2 regions of the Rhodococcus sovatensis genome follow, and region 1 is predicted to be linked to the other one. Evidence: riboswitches for the same ligand, from Rfam matches in the RefSeq annotation. Region 1 holds a riboswitch; the other holds the start of a gene.

Region 1 (3,273 bases):
TCGCTCTGCTTCGCTTGCAGGCCGTCGCTGACGACCTTGGCTTGTTCGGCAGCAATCCTGGCGGTTTCGGCTGCGGTACGCGCCGCGTCCTCGGCGGCGGCGGCATCGGTTGTGGCCTGTTTGAACTGCTCCACCTGACGCGCGGTTTCCGCCGAGATGATGTCGAGAGCCGACATCTGATCGAGCAACTGCTGAGGTGAATCGCTGACCATGACGGCGAACAGTCGATTGGTGCGCCCGCCCTGATAGTTGACGTTGGCGACTTTGTCGACGGCCGGCTTCAGTTCCGCGAGTGCAGCCTGCGCACGCGTGAGTGCTTCCTGTTGCGTACCGACAGCGGCCTCGGCGTCCCGTTGAGCCGCCGCCTTCGCGTCCAGATCGATCTGGGCGTTGTGCAATGCCTCGGTAGTCTGCTCCGACTCACGGGACAGATCTGCCAGACGCGTCTGCGCATCGGACGAACTGTCGACGCCCGGCTGCGCGTTGGCCGGGATGGTCGGGCCGAGCACGAGACACGCCGCAAGCATTGCGGCTGCGAGAACGCTCCGCTTGGAGCGGGTGACGCGCTTGACTGTCGGTGTCGCCACGAGAAAGTGTCTCTCCGTTCTTGCTGTGAAACCGGCCGAGGTGATCAGCGCAACCGAATGGACGCGATCGAACTGCTACCGGTGGAACTTGACTTCTGGCGGTCAGCCACCCGGCTGGGCGACGATAACGAGTGGAAAACAAACCCTACCCATCAGTAAGGCTTGCCGGGGAGAAATCGAGTCGTAAAACTCGGACATTTCTCGACGATCCGGTGGCTTTGCTCGACCAACGGACTCGGCCAGGTTACGGAACGGTATCGCGAGAGTCCATTCGAGTGAATGACGGCCGACCATCTCGGCCCGAAACGACCGACAGCACCAGGCGCGCCGAAGACGGCTGCAACCTGATGCTGTCGGAAAGGCCGATCATGGAGATCAGTAGCGACGCGCTCCGTCGGAGGGCATCGACGACACTGGAGCGACCTTCACAGGAACACCCGATGTCGATGCATGAATGACGTTGCCGTTGCCTGCGTAGATTCCAGAGTGCGAGCCGCCGTAGAAGGAGACGACGTCGCCCGGCTGGAGGTCCGACATGGACACCGGCGTACCGGCAGCAGCCTGGTCGTAGCTGGTACGAGGAAGGCTGACTCCGGCCTGCTTGTAGGCCCACTGCACCAGACCTGAGCAATCGAACGAGCTCGGGCCTGCTGCACCGTAGACGTACGGGGCACCGATCTTCGACTCGGCTGCCTGTACAGCCTTGGCGGCCGGCGTCACCTGAGGTGCAATAGGGGCAGGCGCGCCTGGCATCCCTGGGATCTCGGTGGGCAGTGGAGGAAGACCTGGGATTTCCGGAACCTCGAATGTGCCGACTCCGGGGATTGTGATGGGAGCCGCCATTGCGGGGGCAGCGGGTAGAACGACCGCACCCGCGGCGATCGCACCAGCTACGAGAATTCGACGCATTTGACGGGTTGAAGTATGTGACGCCACGAGAAGGGGTTGCTCCGTTTCTTCCGTTCATCCGCCGACCGAGTTAGCTGACGGGTTCGGGCTGGGAAGATCAGCCCTACCCGCGTCGTCGCTGTCGCGACTCGGCGGGATTCACCCCAATGGAAATCGGGTTCCCGGTACGGGCGCTCATACAAGCGTCCCGATTAGGCGGTGCCCTGCGACGCCACTCCGGTTTGGATTGGCGAGACTCCGCAAGGTCTCAGGAAGGTTACGAAATGGCATACCCCTGTGTCGACCCCAACGCGCCGACTACTTCGATCAAGTTCGATTCCGCGCTAGATCGCGCGGCGATCGGCCCGAGTGTCACGGGGTGATAACGACCCACCGTCGGAGGCCTCGTCACCGTCTGTCACAAGACGCAGACGCGGTACGAGACCACCCTCTGCAAGGATGTCCATTGCACCTAGTTCCTCCTGGTCGAGGGCAATTCGAGGCGGCCTCGAACCGACCTGCACACCGCCACTCGCCGGAAACCCCGGAGCCCCGAGGAGGACCGTCACAACACAGTCGGCGCACGAGATGTCGCGCACCCTGCAATCACCGCAATCGACGATCATGTGATCCTCGTCTCTTTCGTAGGTCAGCTCGCGTTTTCGTTCGCTCGTCCCGAACCTAACGGTGCACTCCGACACATTTCCTTCGGCCGGTGCGCCGACGGATCACCGCGCAACTTCCTGTCGGTATGCGGGGCTACCGTCCTCAGTCGTGAGCCTGCCGATCCAACTGAGCTTCGATGAACTCGACACTCCGTTGCACGAGACCACGTTCGTCGTGGTCGACCTCGAGACCACTGGGGGCAGCGCCGACACCGAGGCGATCACCGAAATCGGCGCAGTCAAGGTCAGAGGCGGGGAAGTCATCGCCGAGTTCGCGACGCTGATCGATCCGGGCCGATCGATCCCCCCGTATATCGTGGAGTTGACCGGCATCACCACCGCAATGGTCATCGGTGCACCACGGATCGAACGCGTGCTCCCAGGTTTCCTGGAATTCGCCCGCGGTTCGGTTCTCGTTGCCCACAACGCTCGGTTCGACACCGGGTTCCTCCGGGCGGCCGCCTCACGGCTGGACATCGCCTGGCCCAAGTTCCAGGTCCTGTGCACCGTGAAACTTGCCCGACGAGTACTCACTCGAGACGAAGCACCGTCCGTCAAATTGTCCGCGCTCTCCTCCCTGTTCCAAGTCAGCACCCAACCGACGCACCGCGCACTCGACGACGCCAGAGCCACCGTCGACGTATTGCACGCGCTCATCGAGCGCGTAGGCAACCAAGGCGTCCACAGCTACGCAGAGCTCGTCGACTACCTGCCGACCGTCTCCGCCGGACAACGCGCCAAACGCTCGCTCGCGGCCCAGTTGCCCCGTACCCCCGGCGTGTACCTCTTCAAGGGGCCCGGAAACGAGGTTCTGTACGTCGGAACCTCCACCAACCTTCAGCGCCGCGTCCGCAATTACTTCACCGGGTCCGAGACCCGCGGTCGCATGAAGGAAATGGTGGGCCTCGCTGTAGCGGTCGATCACGTCGAATGTGCACACGCACTCGAAGCCGGCGTACGAGAACTCCGGCTCCTGTGCGCCCACATCCCGCCGTACAACCGACGATCGAAGTTCCCCAAGAAGGGATGGTGGATCACGACGACCACGGATGCGTTTCCGCGCCTGTCCGTGATACGAACTCCCGCACCGGACTCGATCGGCCCGTTCACTGTTCGGGCCGATGCAGCCGACG
Region 2 (3,273 bases), 1.3 Mb from region 1:
GTCGTCGCCGGAATCGTTCGACGGCACCGGGTCGGGAGTTCCGCTCGCGATCAACGATGCGCCTGCCAGCAGCTCGAGAAGCAGGCTCACCTGAGCCTCGTCCAGACCGGTGGCCTTGCTGATGCGCTTCGCCTCGCGCACGCCGAGACCGCCGGCTTTCAGAGCGGGAGCCGGGCTGACCGCCAGCGCATCGATGATCGCTGCGCAGTGTCGAATCAACTCGAGTGCTTCGCCTGCGGCGGCCGCGTTGATGTCGGCGAGAGCGTTCTTGGTCGCCTGTGGCTTGGGCGGTGTCATCGACGTAGGGTCCGAGATCGGTTCGCCGCGCAGCGCCTGGCCGACCTGAGCGGGAAGTTCGACGGTCTGCTCGTCGAGCCAGATCAGCAGGCCCGCCTGCAAGAGCTTTTGGACGGGCCGGTCGGGTGAGGTGCCCGGCGCGGCGTCGCGTGTGCGGCCGGTAGGCGACGAGCGGGCGAGCGTGGAGAGCAGCTTGCGCGAGCTCTCGTCGATTCCGGTCAGCGCCTCGGTGATGCGCTCCGGGGTCAGGACCTCGGTGGAGTCGAGGATGCGGCCGATCCGCCACGGCACCGCATCACGAGCAGCGGGCGTCATGCGGAGCGAGCGGGTACCCCACACGAGTGCACGCTCGCGAAGCGCGGTCAGCGCCTTGTCGACGGCTTTGACGCTTGCGCGCTTGTCGATGGCAGCGTCGAGTTGCGTGCGTGGCACTGGCATCTCGTGGGCGCCCTCGATGGCGAGCAGCTCGAGAACCGTCAGGGCAAGGGTGTCCAAAGTGTCGGCGCTTCGGAGAATCGAGGCACGCTGCTCGGCTCGTCCGGCGAGTACAGCGATGGTCGACGGCGGCGGCACGGTCAGGTCCGGGCGCAGCGTGAGGGTGCCGACGAGTTCGGTATCGGTACGGGACTTCAACCAGGTGGCGAGGTCCGGTGGCGCTGCTGTTTCGGTCATCGCCTATCAGATTAGTGACCTGGGCTGGCGGATGCCGCAGCGCAGGTGTCAAAATAGGCGCATGGTGAACAAGTCGAAGAAGCCCTACGTCGATCCAGGCTGGCCGGAAACCGCACGCGGCGACCACGCGGTGAGTGAGTTGGCCTCCTCACGCTCGGGAGGCTTGTCTCCTTACGGCGAGGACACCGAGTTCCCGCTGCCTTTGGACGAGTTGCCGTATGCCCACCCCGTGACCGTCGTCAATCGCTAGAACTACCCCACATCTGAAACTTCTCCACAACGAAGAAGGCCCCCGAGTGATCGGGGGCCTTCTTCGTAGTGACGTAGGACTTTACTGAGGCAGGAATGCCTTGTTCGCCTGGTAGAACTCGACCAACTGGGGATCGAGCTGGATGCCCTGGGTCGCGTCCTTGATCAGCGTGGCGATCTGCGGGTCGTTGGTGATCGTCTGAACTGCGCCGGTGATGCCGTCGATGACCTCGGCGGTGCCGTCGACCGTCGGGATGCTGGTGAGGTCAGGAAGCTTCGGTGCCTCGGGAGCAGTCTCCGGCGACGCCGGGACACTGCGCTCGGAAGGCGCGCTGCTGAGCCCGAGGCTCGACGAGCAGGAAGGCCATGCGCCCCAGCCCTGCGACGCGAGCACCTTCTCGGCGACAGCGATCTGCTCTTCGCGGCTGGCCTGGTTGGCAGAGGCGGCGTACTGCCCGCCGCCGTGCGAGGTCCAGGTGCTCGGCGAGAACTGCAGGCCGCCCTGGAAACCGTTGCCGGTGTTGATGCCCCAGTTGCCGCCGGCTTCGCACTGTGCGAGGCGGTCCCAGTCGGAATCAGGGGCAGCGCTGGCGGTGCCGGTGAAGGCCAGACCTGCTGTGCCCATGATCGCGCCGGTCACGGCGACCTTGGCTACGGTGCGGCCGGTGGTGGTCGGCTTGCGATGACGTCCGCTCATACGAGTTGAAATCCTCTCCACTGGCGCCTGCGAGGTCAGCTGTCGGGTTCGGGCTGAGAGGTAGCCCGGCCCAACTCTCCCGAAAGAGATGTTGGGCTTCACCCCAAGGAAAGTTGTGCTCTAGCACAGCTTTCCGGTTATCCGAGAGGACGTGTGGGTCCCCCGTCCTCGTCCCCTGGGTGTTCTTGTGGGGGTCCGTTCCCGCGGGACGAGGTTTGGCGCTACGGGTACGGATTCGGCCGAAGTTTCTCAGCCGCCACTGACCGTACTGAAGTTCCCCCGGAGTGTCACCATTTGGTAACTGTTTCATTTTGGGTCCGAACTGCCGCGTCGGCGAACCCAATTCTCGGTAACGAACGAACCTGCAGCTAACAGGGTTGGAGTGCGGGTGACGCTCGGGCGTTGCGCTTCCGTTACCCCATCGTTATGTGACAGAAGTCACATCGCTTCGGGTGGGGCTGAAGTGACAGAAGTGACCGAGTGTCCAGCTTCGGACGCCGCCGCCGTCATCGGCTCAGGTTTCCGTACGTGTGGATCAGGGCGACAAGCGCGGCATCTTCGGCGGCGGTGAGCGTGACGAGGGCTTGGCTGTGCGCCCAGGCGAGTTTGTCCAGCGCGGCTGCGCGGACGTGGTCGGGCCCGGCGGTGGGGGAGAGACCCAGCTTCAGTGCTGGTGTGGAGTGTTCGACGAGGCGACGCAATTCCTGGGTGACCGGGGATGCCGGATCGGTGCCGAGCATCGCTTCGAGGTGACCGAACAGCACGACGGTGTGTAGCGCCGGGTCGGACCGCAGGCGATCGACGATGTCGCGAATGTGCTCGCGTTCGGGGCGACTGTAGGCGAGGCGGTCGAGTTCGCCGAGGATGCGGTGGGCCCGTTTCACCGCAGCGAACACGCCGAGATGAGAGGCAAGCAGATTCTGCAATCTCGGCACGCCGGAATGCGTGACGAGCCAGTCGTTGAGCACTGCAGCGCCCTGTGCGGCGATGCTCCGGCCGTGGATCGTGCCGTACTCGCCGAGTAGGTCGACCAACCGGCCACGCATGTGCGGAGGGACGAGCGCGTCGTCGTCGGAGTCGAGCAGGTCGATCAGATCGAACGGGTCGATGCCGTGCATGGCGTGCAGCGCGCGGGCGTCGGCTTCGGTGAGAGCTCCGGTGTGCGAGGTCTCGGCGAGCAGACCTGCGATCGGAACGACGGTCATCACGGTATCGGCGAGCTGGGCCGACAGTCGTATCGCGTGCTCGCCCGCATGCGCGAGCGGATCGCGGGCTCCGAGAGCACCTTCACCGAAGCCGTCTGCGCGCGACAGCACTCCCAAGGCGGTCAATGGGGTGAAGCCGAGTTGGCGGAGGAA

What was found. A riboswitch is a leader RNA that binds a small molecule or an ion and turns the genes downstream of it on or off. The one in region 1 is predicted to bind cyclic di-AMP.
Region 2: another riboswitch for cyclic di-AMP. It lies ahead of WDS16_RS00785 (transglycosylase family protein); the one in region 1 lies ahead of WDS16_RS07175 (C40 family peptidase).

The regions. Positions count from the first base shown of each region.
Region 1 covers NZ_CP147846.1:1,528,094-1,531,366, reverse strand. Annotated here, with positions in the region: gene WDS16_RS07180 (C40 family peptidase) at 1-527, opposite strand, end outside; gene WDS16_RS07175 (C40 family peptidase) at 963-1,496, opposite strand; cyclic di-AMP (ydaO/yuaA leader) riboswitch at 1,540-1,704, opposite strand; gene WDS16_RS07170 (hypothetical protein) at 1,820-2,101, opposite strand; gene WDS16_RS07165 (DEDD exonuclease domain-containing protein) at 2,250-3,273, shown strand, end outside.
Region 2 covers NZ_CP147846.1:187,986-191,258, forward strand. Annotated here, with positions in the region: gene WDS16_RS00775 (helicase-associated domain-containing protein) at 1-969, opposite strand, end outside; gene WDS16_RS00780 (hypothetical protein) at 1,031-1,219, shown strand; gene WDS16_RS00785 (transglycosylase family protein) at 1,301-1,915, opposite strand; cyclic di-AMP (ydaO/yuaA leader) riboswitch at 1,924-2,146, opposite strand; gene WDS16_RS00790 (GTPase) at 2,422-3,273, opposite strand, start outside.